DNA from 3 places in the Bradyrhizobium sp. sBnM-33 genome. Region 2 is predicted to be linked to each of the others. Evidence: predicted binding sites of a transcription regulator. Region 2 holds the regulator's gene; each other region holds the start of a gene.
The links. Region 2 encodes LexA, which represses DNA repair genes until DNA is damaged. Its sites were predicted from a motif close to TGTTCNNNNTGTGTTCNG; they were not measured.
Positions count from the first base shown of each region.

Region 1 (5,496 bases), 610 kb from region 2:
GGTGTTACGGGTGTTGAGGTCCAAATCGCTCATGGCGGTCTCTTTTTCAGCTATGTGGGTTACGGGAAGGATCAAATGCCGTCGTCACGACGTCGTCGGCCACTTCTTGGAGCCTCTCGGTCACGCCTTCCGTGATCCGACTGGCGTGCTTGCCGAGGTCGGCGTCGGAAACGCTTTTCGCCGCGGCGTCCGCAGCCGACATAGCGGCGTCTTTGGCGGCATCAAATCCGGATTGAGCTGCCGTGCCTGCGGCGCGTTTAACGCTGTCGCTCGCTTTACCCAATACGCCGGCCTCGGCCCTGGTACTTGGAAGCGAAGCAGCAAGGATCGCACCAATCGCCACTCCCAGGCCGCCGATCAATGCAGCGTTGTCGCGGATCACCTTGCTTGCCGCTGCGGGTGCCGCGGTCGCTGCCCGGGTGGCGGAGGAGCGAGCGCGCTCCATCTTTTCTTTCGCCATTTCCATGGTGTCATTTGCCATTTCAGAAGCGGCATCCATGCCGGCCTTGACCTTGCCGCTGACGGCGTCAGCGGTTTCGGCGGCCCGATTCCTCGTCTCGCTCGCCATCTCGCCCGCGGCCTCCTGTGCGTCGCCGGCCCTAGCGGCTGCCTCGCTCTGGGTGGAGGATACCGCCTGACGCAGGCTATCGCCGAGTGACTGCGCGCGTGCCGCGGTCTCGTCCATCACTTCCCTGGCTTTTTCAATTCCGGGCGCCGCCGCTTCCGCAGCGCGGTCGCGCACGGTTTTCGAACTCAGGGCGAGCCCCGCGCCGATCATCAGAAGCGGGAGTGGAAAACCGCGGGCCAGCCGCAACGCCGGCACCGCGATCGCGGTGCCGGCGGCAAGCGCCTGCATCGGGTTTTCCATCGCTTGCTGCCTGAGAGCGCCAAGCCAAGTCTGGGTCTTGTGACTGATGAAGCCGGAAACCTCCGCCTTGATGCCATCCGGCGAAACCTTGTAGCGGATGTCTTCTGCAGTGTCGGTGATCTGTTCCCTCAACCGATCGACGGTCGCCGCAAGCTGGGCGCGGCTTATCTCGGAGTCCCGTCGTAGCTCCTCTACGGATCGTGCCATGTCGTCACCGCCCTATTGGGTTCGTGTTGGTTTTGGGACGAACTCACGCGCTATTGAATTGTTCCTCGCGCTCGCTGCGCCTGGCCGAATGACGCTCGTGATCGATCGCCTTCGTCAGTTCAGCACCGCACAGGAAAACCTGCGATGAGTAATAGGCCCAGAACATGAGGACGATCAGCGCACCCCGCCGCGCATAGGCCGAACTCGGCGCTGCGCGACCGGGCTAAAGCCGATCACCGACTTGCCGATAGTGAACAACACGGCTGTGACAAATGCGCTCAGGACGAGATGGCACCAGTAGATGTCCGTATCGGGCAGTACCCGGTAGATCGCTGCGAACAACAACGTGAATATCCCTATCGGCACCACCGTGTTGAGAGCACTCAGGACGACCTTGTCAGCAGCCCACTGTTCCGAGGCGATAGCGCGGCGCTGGCGGCCAACGAAACGATCAACATTAGAGCCGAGGGCGGCCACGAGCCGAGGCTGGCGACACGAGGCCTGATCTAGGAGGAGATGCGCTGTTCAACCGGCTTGGCCGTGAACGTCGCATTCAGTGCAGTGCGCATTCGCCGAAACCCGGCAATGCCGTTATCAGGATCAGGACGGTGACGACCCCGAGAATTGTCGCGGTCGTCCCCGGACATCGGATCGCTTGAGCGCGCGAGGAAGCCCGAAACGGCCTTCGCGATCCCGCCACAGGGGTCCCATTGGTCTTCCCTCGGTCTTCCCTCGCTCTCCCCGATTGCAGCGCAAGCAATGGCATCGTTGCTGAAGCGGCGGTAGTTCGTTGGAGTTGCACCGGTGCTCCCCTGAACGCACTCACGGAACAATACATGAACAAATGCGTTCTTGGACTGAAGAGGACGGCAAATGACTTCCAAGACGCACATCGATTCGAACACAGAAAAGGACCCTGACGACTGGGTCTCCGGCGATGAACCGATGACGGGGGCTCAGGCATCTTACCTGAAAACATTGTGCGAGCAGGCGCATTGCCCCGAGGCATTCAATGAAAACCTCACGAAGGCGGAAGCGTCGAAGCTGATCGACAAGATGCGCGAGAAAGCCGGCGTGGCAGAATAGGCCGGTCGTCGTTGAATGAAGCGCGAGTTCATCGGGAGCCTGAAAGGGGCTCGCCGGCCTTCGCCGAAAATCAATCTAAGTATTTGATTTAGCTGGCAGGAGTGGCAGGGCTCGAACCTGCGACCCCCGGTTTTGGAGACCGGTGCTCTACCAATTGAGCTACACTCCTGCAGGGAACCGCCGCATGCGTCGGTTCGTGCCGTTTCAAGCATAGGCCATGCCCCGATTGCAAGGGGCGAAGCGGCTTGCCGCCCTATCCAAAGCACACCTTCTGCGCCAGACTTGGTCACCACAACAACAAGCGCAACGGGAGAGACCATGAACGCGCAGACCGCCCGCCAGACAACCGCCCCCCAGACCCCTTCTCTCCCCGACGCCAAGCCGGAAACCATCGGCCTCTCGAGCGTCCGCCTGCAGCGGATGTCGGACGCCTTCAAGCGCGAGGTCGACAAGGGAACCCTGCCCGGCGCCACCGTCATGGTGGCCCGGCGCGGACAAGTCGGCTGGTTCGATGCCGTCGGCCGCCAGAGCCCGGCGGCGGCCACGCCGATGGCGCATGACAGCATCTTCCGCATCTTCTCGATGACCAAGCCGATCGTCTCGGTCGGCATCATGATGCTGGTCGAGGACGGCCACTTCATCCTGGGCGATCCCGTCGCTAAGTTCATTCCGGAGTTTGCCGACCAGAAGGTCGGCGTCGAGAACAACGGCAAGCTCGAGCTGGTGCCGGTGAAGCGGCCGATGACGGTTCAGGACCTGCTGCGGCATACGTCGGGCCTGACCTACGACCACACCGGTAACGGCCTCGTCCAGCAGCTCTATCAGCAGTCACGGCTGCGCAGCCGCAAGATCACCAACGCCGAGCACGCCACCATGATCGCCGGCATGCCGCTGATCTGCCAGCCCGGCGCGGAATGGAACTACAGCCGCTCGACCGATGTGCTCGGCCGCATCATCGAAGTCGTCTCCGGCAAGTCGCTCGGCGCGTTCCTGACCGAGCGAATCCTGGCGCCGCTGCAGATGGCCGAGACCGCTTTCCATACCTCAGAAGCGAACGCTGGCCGCCTCGCCGAACCGTTCCCGACCGATCCGTGGAACGGCGAGAAGGTGCAGCTCTTCAACATGCTGGAGAAGCCCGCGATGGAATCCGGCGGCGGCGGGCTGGTCTCGACCACCATGGACTATGCCCGGTTCTGCCAGATGCTGCTCAACGGCGGCACGCTCGACGGCAATCGGATTATCGGCCGCAAGACGCTGGAGCTCATGGCTTCAGATCATCTCACGCCCGATGTGAAGGTCGACTCGCCGCTGATGTCGCCGGGCCACGGCTTTGGGCTCGGCTTCGCCGTCCGCACGCACCGGGGCATCGCGCCGTTCCCGGGCTCGCTTGGCCAGTTCTTCTGGAGCGGTATGGCCGGCACGTTCTTCTTTATCGATCCCGCGGAAGAGCTGTTCACGGTCTTCATGATGCAGGGGCCCGGCCAGCGCGAATACATGCGGAACATGCTGCGCGATTTGGTCTACGCGGCGGTGGAGTGACGCCGAGGCATTGTTCCCGGCATAGCGCCCAACCACAACTGTCATGCCCCGCGAAGGCGGGGCATCCAGTACGTCGTGACATCAATCGGAATCGAGACGCCGGTGTGTACTGGATCACCCGCCTTCGCGGGTGATGACATCGATGGCGCTATGCGCTCCTCCTCGATTCCTCAACTGATCGTAGCACCACCATCGATCACGATGGTCTGCCCGGTCATGAAGTCGCCGGCCTTCGATCCCATTAGCACCGCAGCGCCCGCGATCTCGTCCGGCACGCCGATGCGCAAGAGCGGCGAGCGAGCGGTGGAGGCTTTGAGCGTCTCCGGATTATCCCACAGTGCCTTGGCGAAATCGGTCTTGATCAGGCCGGGCGCGATACAGTTCACGCGGATATTATGCTTGCCATATTCGCAGGCGAGGTTGCGCGCGAGTTGCATGTCGGCCGCCTTCGAGATCGCGTAGGCGCCGAGCACGGTCGAGCCCTTCAATCCGCCGATCGAGGAGACGATGATAATCGAGCCATCCTTGCGCTCAATCATCTGCGGCACCACCATGTTGATCAGCCAATTGTTGGCGACGATGTTGTTGTCCAGGATCTTACGAAACTGTTCATCGGAGATGCCGCCGAGCGGACCGTAATAGGGATTGGATGCGGCGTTGCAGACCAGCACGTCGATCTTGCCGAAAGCGCGGTTCGACTCGTCGACGAGGTTCTGCAGGTTTTCCTTGCTGGAAATGTTCGCGGCGATCGCTACCGCCGTCCCCTTGCCGAACTTGTCGTTGATTTCCTTGGTGACCTGGTCGCAAACATCCTGCTTGCGCGAGGAGATCACGACCTTCGCGCCATGCTCGGCCATCCGCTCGGCGATGGCGCGGCCGATGCCGCGCGTGGAGCCGGTGATGACGGCTACTTTCCCGGTCATATCGAACAAGCTCATGTCTCTCTCCCAATGATCGTCCAGCGCGATTGCCGGTTTCGTCTTGAATTCGAACTAAGCAGCCTTTGCGGTCCTCGACAACTTGAGGCTCAAGCGAGCTTGGTCGACGGCGGCTCGACCTCCGGCCCGGACGGCTGATGCATCGCGTCGTGCGAGGCATCCGCGATCCACGGCTGCTGGTTGACCATCTGCAGCCGCCAACCGCTGTGGCCCTCGCTTGCGAGATGGTCGAGCCGCGTTACCGAACAATTGTCGATATCGAAGACCAGGCCTTTTTCGGGCAAGCCGCCGAGCGCAAGGGCGACGGCGGCCCTGATCGTGCCGCCATGCGCCACGACGATCACGTCCTTGCCCGCTTGTTCGAGATTGATGCGCTCAATGGCGGCGCAGACTCGATTGTAGAGATCCAGGAAACTCTCGCCGCCGGGCGCAGGCTCGTCGAAGGCGCCAAACCAATGGCTGCCGATCGGCCGGCTTGCGATGAATGCCGCGCGATTCATGCCTTGCCATTGGCCGAGATGCTGCTCGGCGAATGCGTGCACATGCGGCATCTCCATCGGCTTGGGAAAGCCGGCGGCCCAGATCGCGTGCGCGGTCTGATGCGTGCGCTTCAGATTGCTTGCATACCAGACCGCGTTGCGCGGCAGGATCTTTCCGACCGCCTCGAACACGATGCGATCGCCGCAGTCGCAGCCGAGATCCTCCTGCCCGTAAATGCAGCCGTTATCTTCGCGCACCGGCGCATGACGCACCCACCACCAGCGCGTGGTGACCAATCGCGGTTTGTCTGCATTGGACATCGCCAAGACCCTTCAATACTGTTCGCTGTCGCTGTACGTCAGAGCACGCATCGTCTCA
Region 1 covers NZ_CP136624.1:4,584,742-4,590,237, reverse strand. The annotation lists gene RX328_RS21165 (hypothetical protein) at 1-33, opposite strand, end outside; gene RX328_RS21160 (DUF3618 domain-containing protein) at 47-1,075, opposite strand; gene RX328_RS21155 (YhjD/YihY/BrkB family envelope integrity protein) at 1,250-1,552, opposite strand; gene RX328_RS21150 (DUF3072 domain-containing protein) at 1,949-2,161, shown strand; tRNA gene RX328_RS21145 (tRNA-Trp) at 2,255-2,330, opposite strand; gene RX328_RS21140 (serine hydrolase domain-containing protein) at 2,480-3,700, shown strand; gene RX328_RS21135 (SDR family NAD(P)-dependent oxidoreductase) at 3,871-4,638, opposite strand; gene RX328_RS21130 (histidine phosphatase family protein) at 4,728-5,438, opposite strand.
Region 1: a site for LexA is predicted at 1,901-1,918, ahead of RX328_RS21150 (DUF3072 domain-containing protein). Genes of this name have one in related genera too.

Region 2 (5,496 bases):
GCAGCAGCCTCGTTGCCGCCGCGTTTTATTTGCTGCTGTCCGGCGCCGAGGTCGCGACGCAAAGATCGTTCTTCATGACGGCCGTGGTGCTGATCGCCGTCATGGTCGATCGCCGCGCGATTACGTTTCGCACGCTCGCGGTCGCCGCTCTGATCGTGCTCACGGTCGCGCCGGAAGCGCTGGTGCATCCGAGTTTTCAGATGTCGTTTGCGGCGACGCTCGGGCTGGTGGCGCTGGTGCAGATCGGCATGCCGCGCCTGTTCGCGACAGCGGATCATACCGCAACCGCGCGCGTGGCGCTGTGGGGCGGCCGCGAAGTCACCATGCTGCTGCTGGCCTCACTGATAGCGGGGCTTGCGACCACGCCTTACGCGGCCTTTCACTTTCACCGGGTCACGCCTTACGGCGTGCTGGCCAACCTCGCGGCGATGCCGGTGGTGTCAGCACTGGTAATGCCGGCGGGCCTGTTCGGCCTCGTTGCGATGCCGTTCGGCTTCGATCGCCCGTTCTGGGCGGTCATGGGCGTCGGCATCGACTGGATGATCGTGGTCACGCAATGGGTCGCGGCATTACCCGGTGCGGTCGGCCGGGTGCCGGCCTTCGGCATCGGCCCGCTGATTACGGCAAGCCTCGGCATCATCCTGCTCGGCCTGTTGCGCACTCCGCTGCGCTGGTCGGGTGCGGCGCTGGTGCTGGCAGCGGCATTGTGGGCGGCGCGGGCGCCGCAGCCGGACATCCTGATTTCCGCCGACGGGCGCAATGTCGGGGTGCGCGGCCAGGATGGCCGGTTGCACCTGATGCACGCGGTCAAAGGGTCCCGGGATGCCTTCCTGCTGAAGGAGTGGCTGGCGGCGGATGCGGACGCGCGGACGGCGGCTGACGCGTCGCTCACATCGGGCGTTTCATGCGACGATTTTGGCTGCGTGGTGCAATCCGCTGGTGGCGGCCTGATCGCGCAGGCCTTCAGGCCCGAGGCGCTGGCGGACGATTGCGAGCGCGCGGCGCTGATCGTGACGCTGCGGCAGGCGCCCGCAGCCTGCGGCGCTTCCGTTATCGATGCTGAACGGCTGCGGCGGCAGGGCGCGATGGCGTTGCGGCGCAGCAGGGAGGGATTTGTCGTCGACGCGGTCAAGCCGAGGGGCGTAGACCGCCCGTGGTCGCCGGCCATAGCGGACGAGAGCGAGGTCGTCGACACCACCGTTCTTGCGCCGCGCATTGTGCCGCCCCGCGCGGTCGATGCCACGCCGGCCGAGGCAGATCTTCAGGCGGAGGAGTAGACGAGCGTCAGTGCTCGTCGACCGTGGGTTTGGCTGGTATTTCGAATGCACCGAGGTGGAATTCCTCCGGGGCATCAGGCGCCGACGGCAGAGCGACCAGCGTGAACGATGCGTCGGGGAATTGCTGCCAGATTGCGAGATCTTCCGCCGTGATGGTGAGCCAGCCGTACCTGAACATGTACCGCCCAGGCTCGGTGACGCGCCCGGCTTTTTGCCACGTAACCTTGTTGACCACCGACTGCCCCCTGCGGTGCCGAGTTCTGAAAAATGTACCACCACGATCCGCCGGCCTGGACCGGCGGATCGTATGCGCGTGGGCGTTTATCCGGTCACGATCGATTCGGCCGGAGGTGCTTCCGTTACCTTTGGCGCACGCTCGCCACCGGTCTGGACCACCGGCAATTGCAGCACGGTCGCACGCTGGCCTTCGCAAAGCTGCGTCACCAGCACATGGCTTCCATCGGGGAATTCGATCGCGTCATGATGACGGTCGGATATATGGGGGTCGATTTGATTGAACTTGCCGACCCGCCAGTCGGTGGTTCGAGTCCAGATCCACCGGTTATCGTATTTGACGTCCTCAGCGAACGCCAGTTCGGTGCCGGGAAGCATGCAGACCGCCACTGCAGGCTCGCGTTCCGACGCAAAGCCGCGGGTCGATGTACCGCGGAATGTCGTGGTGATCAGCGTCTCGCCGACCTGGGCAGGCCGCGTAGCCACAGCATGCAGGCTATAGTCACACATCGGATGGCTCCCTCGTTTGAGATAGCTGACCCGTGTCTAGAAGGAGGCACAGGCCTCTATCAGAGTGGACATGGCGCAGAGCCTTTTCTTCTTTCTGGGCAATTCTGCGACTGGCGCACTGCGCCACATTCACAAACGCGCTAACGTGCCTTAGTTCCACATGCGCAACAAAAAACCCCGGCCGAGGGCCGGGGCTGGCTTTCGTCACGGCGCCGGAGCGCATAACGGGTCAGTATTTGCGGTACAGCCCGATCAGCTTGCCCTGAATCCGGACCCGGTTCGGCGGCAGGATGCGGACTTCATAGGCGGCGTTTGCCGGCTCGAGCGCAATCGAGGCGCCGCGGCGGCGGAAGCGCTTCAGAGTGGCCTCTTCCTCGTCGATCAACGCCACCACGATATCACCGGTGTCGGCGGTCTCGTTGCGCTGGATCAACGCCATGTCGCCGTCGAGGATACCGGCATCCACCATGGAATCGCCGCGCACTTCGAGCGCGTAATGCTCGCCGGAGCCGAGCATGTCCGGCGGCACACTGATGGTGTGGCTGCGGGTCTGTAGCGCCTCGATCGGCGTACCGGCGGCGATCCGGCCCATGACAGGCACGGCGACCGGGCGATTGCCGTCGTCCTCGGCGGCCGGCGCGCTCACCGTGCGCTTGCCGAGCGTGCCCTCGATGACGCTCGGCGTGAAGCCGCGGCGGCCGTTGGCGGCGGCTGCGAGCTCGGGCAGCTTGATGACTTCGATGGCGCGGGCGCGGTTGGGCAGGCGGCGGATGAAGCCGCGCTCCTCCAACGCCGTGATGAGGCGGTGGATTCCGGATTTCGAGCGCAGATCGAGCGCGTCCTTCATCTCGTCGAACGAGGGCGGCACGCCGGCCTCTTTCAGCCGTTCATTGATGAAACGCAGAAGTTCATACTGTTTGCGCGTAAGCATCGCGAGCAATCCCCCGGTTGGCGTCGTCTCGTTCCGAATCTTTAGCGCCCAGATCGTGGAGTCCCCAAACTCTCAACCAAAGACACTAGCAGTCGAAACAAATCATGAACGGACACTATATGTTCGATATGTGTTCCGCAACCATTTAATTTCAGGTGAACGCATTGCGGTTCCGGTTCAAGGTGCTGTTGGAACGCCGTTCAGGCGTCATTCCGGCAGCCGGAGCAACTCGCAACGCGATCCCTTTGCGGCAGCCGGCGCGAACGGCGGACGTATCACAAGTGCCCGTGCCGCAGCGAGATTCCCTGATAGTGACGAGTCCTGATGGTTCACCGGCACGGCGACCAGCGTGCCGTCGTCGCGCGCTTCGAGGCGAGCGCGAAGATAGTCTTCGCGCTGGTCGTTGGCGGCGAGATCGCAGCCGAGCAGGGCGTTTTCGCGCGGATGATGGACGTGGTCGCGGCCTGATAAGGCGCGAATCAGCGGCACCAGAAACAGGAAGCCGCAGACATAGGAGGAGACGGGGTTGCCGGGCAGGCCGATCACCCGCATCGCGCCCAACCTGCCGTGCATCATCGGCTTGCCTGGCCGCATCGCAATCCGCCAGAACGCCATGGCGACGCCCTCGGCCTCCAGCGACCGCTTGACGAGGTCGTGGTCGCCGACCGAGGCGCCGCCCACGGTGATCAGGACGTCCGCGTCGGCGTTGCGGGCACGGCGGATGCCTTCCGTGGTGGCGGCGACGGTGTCGGCGGCGATCCCGAGGTCGATGATTTCTGCGCCCTCGGCTCGCGCCAGCGCCCGCAAGCCGTAGCCGTTGGAATAGACGATCTGGCCGGGGCTGGGGGTTGCGCCTGGCATCACCAGTTCGTCGCCGGTCGCCAGCATCGCCACTTTCGGGCGGCGGTGCACCGCAAGCTCCGGGTAGTTCATGCCGGCGGCGAGCGAGAGATCGCGGTCGGTGAGGCGGCGCCCGCGTTTGAGGAGGACGTCGCCTTCGCGGAAATCAACGCCCGCGGGGCGGATATGCCGCCCCGGAACGGCAGCTTCCGTGATGGTGATATGATCGCCCTCGATGGCAGCGTCTTCCTGGATGACGACGGCGTCTGCGCCATCGGGGATCACGCCGCCGGTAAAGATCCGCACCGCTTCGCCCGGGCCTACCTTCCGCTCGAACGGGCGGCCGGCGGCGACCTCGCCGATCACCTTCAGCCGTGCGCCGACATCGGCGGCGTCGGCCGCGCGCACCGCATAGCCGTCCATCGCCGACATCGCCTGCGGCGGCTGCGTCCGCCGCGCGGCGACGTCGCGTGCGAGAATGCGGCGATACGCTTCGTCGAGCGCCACCATTTCTTCGGGTAGCGGCGCTGCGCCGGCAAGGATCGCGGCAAGCGCATCGGCAACCGGCATCAAGGCCACGCTGGCACTCCTGCTTCGACGTCATTGCGAGGAGCAGCGGGACGAAGCAATCCACACTTCCTTCCTGGCCATGGATTGCTTCGCTTCGCTCGCAATGACGGGGTAATCATCTAAATTCCAAGTGCTTAAATTCCAAGTGCTTAAATTCCAAGTGCTTAAATTCCAAGTGCGGTCAGTGCCCTTGCCACGTCATCCGTCGATGTCACGTGGATGGCAGAAAGGCCGCGCGCCCGCGCACCTTCGATATTGGCGGCTGAATCGTCGAAGAACAGGATCCGCGACGCCGGCACGCCGATCGCTTTTATCACATGATCATAGGCTTCGGCGTCGGGTTTGCGCAGACCGATGCTGGAGGACAAAAATATCTCGCGGAAATGGCTGAGGACCTCCGCATAGGCCTGCGAAAAATGCGTGACATGGGCCGGATTGGTGTTGGAAAAAGCATAGAGCGGCAGGCGCTTTGCAGCACCCGCCAGAAGCTGTGCAATTCCGGGCATCTCGCCGGTGAAGATCGCGTTCCAGCCTTCCAGGAACTGCGCGTCGGTGATGCCGATGCCGAGCGACCGGCGCAGGCTCGCAAAGAACGCCGCATCGTCGATCCGGCCGGTCTCGTGGTGCTTGAAACTATCGTCGACGACAAAGCGTCCGGCGAGATCGGCAGGCGCGCAACCAGCATGCCCAGCCCAGCAGGTCATTACCTGATCAAAACTGATGTCGAGCACGACGCGGCCGAGATCGAACAGCAAGGCGTCGACGGAATGGGGCGCTGGCGGCGAATTCATGGCAGTCGTTTACAAAACTGGACCGGCCTCGGCAACGGCCACGGGGATTTGCGTCGCAGTCCAATCCGGCGCTTAAGCCCGTACGCGGGCTGTGCTAAGGCTTGGGGCCAATTTCAGGGAGTAGTCGCATGCAAGTTGTTGGCAGAATTCTGGGCGCTGTCGCCGTGATCGCATTGTTGGCCGGATCCGCTGCCGCCCAACAAGGTCCCGCCAAATATGGCGAGGAGGACAAGCCCAAGACGCCCTCGCAAATCGAGGCGGAGAGGGAGGCCGAGCGGGCCTACCGGAGATCGCTCGGCAACATCCCGGAGCAGCAGAAGAGTTCCGACCCCTGGGGGACGAT
Region 2 covers NZ_CP136624.1:5,195,254-5,200,749, forward strand. The annotation lists partial or broken gene RX328_RS24245 (ComEC/Rec2 family competence protein) at 1-1,277, shown strand, start outside; gene RX328_RS24250 (hypothetical protein) at 1,285-1,512, opposite strand; gene RX328_RS24255 (hypothetical protein) at 1,599-2,021, opposite strand; gene lexA (transcriptional repressor LexA) at 2,251-2,952, opposite strand; gene glp (gephyrin-like molybdotransferase Glp) at 3,160-4,371, opposite strand; gene RX328_RS24270 (HAD family hydrolase) at 4,527-5,153, opposite strand; gene RX328_RS24275 (hypothetical protein) at 5,282-5,496, shown strand, end outside.

Region 3 (5,496 bases), 3.6 Mb from region 2:
GGTGTCCGATCTGGAGAAGCTGACGAAGATTTATCGCGGGGCGTTGGAGCGGTATTTTGCGTTGCTCACCGGCGTCATCATCCGCCCAGAATCGTAGGATGAGTAGAGCGCAGCGATACCCATCATCTCGCCGGTAACGCGATGGGTATCGCTTCGCTCCACCCATCCTACGAAGCCGGCGTCGTGGTCAGCTAATACTCTACCCGCACCAGATACAGCCCTTCCGGCGGGGCGACGGGGCCGCAGGCGGCGCGGTTGCGGGCGGCTAAGGCCGCGGCGAGGTCGTCGGCGCTCCAGCGGCCTTCGCCGACCCATACCAATGAGCCCACCATCGAGCGCACCTGGCTGTGCAGAAACGAGCGCGCCGAGGTGAGGATCGAAACCGCATCGCCTTGCCGGATCACATCGAGCTGGTCGAGCGTCTTCTCCGGGGATTTCGCCTGGCACTCGGTGTCGCGGAAGGTGGTGAAATCGTGCTTGCCGAGCAGCCTCTTGGCTGCGACGTCCATCGCATCCGTATCGAGATGCCGCGGCACCCGCCAGCTCCGCTTGATATCGAGAGCGAGATTGGCGCGGTGATTGGTGATCCGGTAGCGGTAGTGGCGCCGCTTGGCGGAGAAACGTGCCTCGAAATCATCGGCGACGATTTCCGCCGAAAGCACCCCGATCGGGTGCGGACGCAGATGCGCATTCAGCCCGTCGCGCAGGCGGCCCGGCGGAAACGGCTTTTGGATATCGCAATGCGCGACCTGCGCCAGCGCATGAACCCCGGCATCGGTGCGGCCCGAGCCATGGACGCGCACGTCCTCGCCGCAGATCGCCTTCACCGCAGTTTCCAACGCGCCCTGCACGGTCGGCGCGTTATCCTGGATCTGCCAGCCGGAGAACGGCGTGCCGTCATATTCGATGATGAGTTTGTAGCGGGGCATCTCAATCCAGTGGGGCTGTCATCATCCGCGAAAGCGGATGATCCAGTACGCCGCGGCATCGCGGCTCAATCTCTAAAGGCCGCAGCGTACTGGATACCCCGCGTTCGCGGGGTATGACAGTGCTAAGAAAACCGCGCACCAGCCTTCAGCGGCGTGCCGCGCAAGAAATCCGGCGCCTTCATCCGTGCCTTGCCTTCGCGTTGCAGTTCCAGAATGCGGATTGCGCCGTCACGGCAGGCGATCGTCAAACCATTGTCGAGCACCTCACCGGGAGCACCGGCTCCCTTCGCCAACTCACAGCGCAGAATCTTGACCCGCGCCGGCTCGCCGTCGGTGGACAACTCGCACCAGGCGCCCGGAAATGGCGACAGCCCATGAACATGCCGCAGCACCTCCCGCGCCGGTCGCTTCCAGTCGATCCGCGCCTCGGCCTTGTCGATCTTGGCGGCGTAGGTCACGCCGTCTTCGCTTTGTTTCTTGAGCTGCAACCCGCCACGCTCGAGCCCGCCCATGGCGCGCACCATCAGGTCGGCACCGAGCGGCGCCAGCGCATCGTGCAGGTCGGCCGCCGTCATGGCGTCCGTGATCGCGAGCCGCTCGGCCATCGCGACGTCGCCGGTGTCGAGGCCAATGTCCATCTTCATCACCATCACACCGGTCTCGGCATCACCGGCCATGATAGCGCGGTTGATCGGGGCGGCACCGCGCCACCGCGGCAGCAGCGAAGCATGCAGGTTGAAGCAGCCGTAGCGCGGCGCATCGAGAATGGCCTGCGGCAGGATCATGCCGTAGGCGACAACGACGGCGGCGTCGGCATTGCGCGCGCGGAATTCGGCCAGCGCTTCCGGCGTTTTCAGCGTCGTGGGTGTCAGCACAGGTATGCCGAGCCGCCGCGCCTCCTGCTCGACGGGGGTCGGCTGCAATTGGAGGCCGCGGCGGCCGCCAGGCTTCGGCGCACGGGTGTAGACGGCTAAGACCTCGTGGCCGTGGGCCACGAGTTCGAGCAGCGTCGGCACTGCGAAATCGGGCGTGCCCATGAAGATCAGGCGGAGTGGCATGAGGTAGAGATTCCCGGGAACGATTTATTTTACTCGTCATGGCCGGGCTTGTCCCGGCCATCCAGTCTTTGGTGCGGCAAGGAAGAAAGACGTGGATGCCCGGTCAAGCCCGGGCATGACGGTGGAAAGAGTGGGGTCTATCCAGCCGCGCGCTTGGCGGCTTTCGTAAACTTCTTCATCACGCGGTCGCGCTTCAGCTTCGACAGGTAGTCGACAAACAGCACGCCGTTGAGGTGGTCGATCTCATGCTGGATGCAAGTGGCGAACAGGCCGTCGGCGTCCTCCTCATGCACCTTGCCGTCGAGATCGGTGTAGCGGACACGGACCCGCGCCGGGCGTTCGACCTCCTCGTAATATTCGGGGATCGAGAGGCAGCCCTCCTCGTAAACAGACATTTCCTCCGACGAGAAAATGATCTCCGGATTGATGAACACCCGCGGCTTCGGCTTGGTCTCGCCGTTCTCATCCTTCTTGGCGAGATCCATAGTGATCAACCGCAGGGGCTCCGCGACCTGGATCGCGGCCAGACCGATGCCGGGCGCGTCGTACATGGTTTCGAACATGTCGTCGGCGAGTTTACGGATCTCCGTCGTCACCTTTTCGACAGGCTTGGAGACGAGCCGCAACTGCTTGTCCGGCAGGATGATGATTTCTCTGATGGCCATGATTTTTCTCTGGCGCGGGATTTAAGCCGCTGACCTGCCGGGGTCAATGCGCCGCAGCGGGCGTTAAGGCGTCCTTAACCATGATTTTCAAGGCGGCGTTAACCACGAAAATTAGCCCGGCATTTACCATAAATGTTCCCTCTTCGTTCGCGCAAGCCAGCGAATCGGGCTACAAGGCTGACATGAATGAAATTCTCTTCACCGTCGGCGACCTGCCGATTCACGTGGGCGAGGCGCTGGCTGGCTTCGGCGCGCTCGCATTGGTGCTGCTGCTGGCGATTGCCATCGTCATCGCCCGCTCCGGCCGCCGGGGCGCGGAACTGGCGATGGCCCAGGCGATCCGCGCCGACGAACTGGAAGAGCGGCTGAGCGAGATGCTGCGGGCGCAGAGCGAGTCGACCGGGCGGGTTGACGCCATGGCGCAGGCGCTGGCCGGACGCCAGGCCGAGATGGCGCGCGCGGTCAACGAGCGCCTGGATTCGGTGACGCATCGCGTCGGCCAGTCGATGGAAGCGACCACGCGCCACACCATGGATAGCTTGCGGGTGCTGCATGAGCGGCTCGGCATCATCGACAACGCGCACAAGAACCTCACCGACCTGACCTCTCAGGTGACCACGCTCCGCGACGTGCTCGCCAACAAGCAGTCGCGCGGCGCCTTCGGCCAGGCGCGGATGGAAGCAATCGTGCAGGACGGCATGCCGCAAGGCTCGTACGAGTTCCAGTACACGCTCTCGTCCGGCAAGCGGCCGGATTGCGTGGTGTTCCTGCCGGATCAGCGGCCGCTCTGCATCGACGCCAAATTTCCGCTGGAGGCGATGACCGCGTTGCACGACGCGCGCACCGACGAGGAGCGAAAATTCGCCACGCAGCGCTTGCGCAACGACGTGATGAAACACGTCAATGACATCGCCGAGAAGTACCTGATCGCCGGCGAGACCCAGGATACGGCGCTGATGTTCGTGCCATCGGAATCGGTCTATGCCGAAATCCATGACGGCTTTGACGACGTGATCCAGAAAGCCTACCGCGCCCGCGTCGTGCTGGTATCGCCCTCACTGTTGATGCTGGCGATCCAGGTGATGCAGCAGATTTTAAAGGACGCGCGGATGCGCGACGCCGCCGACCAGATCCGCACCGAGGTGCTCAACCTCGGTGATGACCTCGGCCGCCTGCGCGACCGCGTGCTGAAGCTGCAAAAGCATTTTAGCGACGTCAACGAGGATGTGCGGCAGATCCTGATCTCCGCCGACAAGATCGAAAAGCGCGCCGGTCGGATCGAGGAACTCGATTTCAGCAAGACCGATGCGCCGGTGGAAGTGCCACGCTTCGTCAAGAACAGCGCGCCCGAACTGTTCCCCGCCCCGCGCAAGCTGCAGGCGGGGGAGTAGCGATCGTTGCGTTGCCTCGCTATCGCCACATATCAAGCTGTCATCGCCCGGCTTGACCGGGCGACCCAGTATCCCAGAGGCCGCAGTTGGGAACACACAGCTATTACGTCTACATTCTGGCCAGCCGCATCGGTGGAACGCTTTACATCGGCGTGACGAATGGATCTGATCCGACGCATTGGCGAGCATAAGTTGAAGGTCGCCGAGAGCTTCACCAAAAGCACGACGTGACGCGGCTCGTTTTATTTCGAAATCTTCGACCAAATCGAACACGCGATCCAGCGCGAAAAGCGGCTCAAGAAATGGCCCCGAGCCTGGAAGATCTCGCTGATCGAGAAACAAAATCCGGACTGGATTGATCTTTATCCTGAAATTGCCGGGGGCGGCGGATAGGCCTCTGGAATACTGGATCGCCCGGTCAAGCCGGGCGATGACAGTCTTTTTGTTGCAAAATCTGCTAACACCCCCTCCATGACCACACCAGAATCCGCTTCGGTTTCATCTGAGAAAGCCCCCGCGCCAAACTGGCGCGAGGCCTGGGCCGTGTACCTCCAGCCGCGCGTGCTGATCGTGCTGCTGCTCGGCTTTTCGTCCGGGCTGCCATTGGCGCTGTCGGGATCGACGCTCCTGGTGTGGATGAGGGAATCCGGCGTCGATCTCGGCACCATCGGACTGTTCGCGCTGGTCGGTACGCCCTACACGCTGAAATTTGCCTGGGCGCCGCTGGTCGATGCGCTACATGTGCCGATCTTCACCCGTGCCTTCGGCCGCCGCCGTGGCTGGCTGGTGTTCTCGCAACTGCTGCTGATCGGCGCGATCCTGTTGCTGGCGCTGACCGACCCGGTGCGCTCGCCGCTGTTCGTGGCGCTCGGCGCGCTTCTGGTCGCGACCATGTCCTCGACGCAGGACATCGTGGTCGACGCGTTCCGCGTCGAGAGCCTGCCCGAAAGCGAACAAGCCGCCGGTATGGCCTCCTACGTCGCGGCCTACCGGATTGGCATGCTGGTCTCGACGGCCGGCGTGCTGTTCCTCGTAAGCGCGTTCGAGGACACCGGCATCGGGCGCAACGCCGCGTGGATGTGGGGCTATGTCGTCATGGCCGCGCTGGTGCTGATCGGCACCGTCACGGCGCTGGCCGCCACCGAGCCCGAGCAATCCGTGCGCGCGGAGGCCAAGACCCGCGACGAGGCTGCATTGTCTCGCATTATGCATGCGGCGATCGGGGCGTTCTCCGAATTTCTGACCCGCAAGCATGCTTTCGCGGCGCTGGCCTTCGTGGTGCTGTTCAAGCTCACCGACGCGTTTTCCGGCACCATGACCGCGCCGTTCGTGATCGACCTCGGCTTCACCCGCAACGACTACGCCGCGATCGTTAAGGGCGTCGGTCTCGCCGCGACCCTGATCGGCGGCTTTGCCGGCGGCTATGTGGCGCGGCGCTACTCGCTGGTCGCAA
Region 3 covers NZ_CP136624.1:8,813,929-8,819,424, forward strand. The annotation lists gene dapE (succinyl-diaminopimelate desuccinylase) at 1-97, shown strand, start outside; gene truA (tRNA pseudouridine(38-40) synthase TruA) at 192-929, opposite strand; gene fmt (methionyl-tRNA formyltransferase) at 1,052-1,987, opposite strand; gene def (peptide deformylase) at 2,125-2,652, opposite strand; gene RX328_RS41505 (DNA recombination protein RmuC) at 2,835-4,043, shown strand; partial or broken gene RX328_RS41510 (GIY-YIG nuclease family protein) at 4,130-4,436, shown strand; gene RX328_RS41515 (AmpG family muropeptide MFS transporter) at 4,515-5,496, shown strand, end outside.
Region 3: a site for LexA is predicted at 2,786-2,803, ahead of RX328_RS41505 (DNA recombination protein RmuC). Genes of this name have one in related genera too.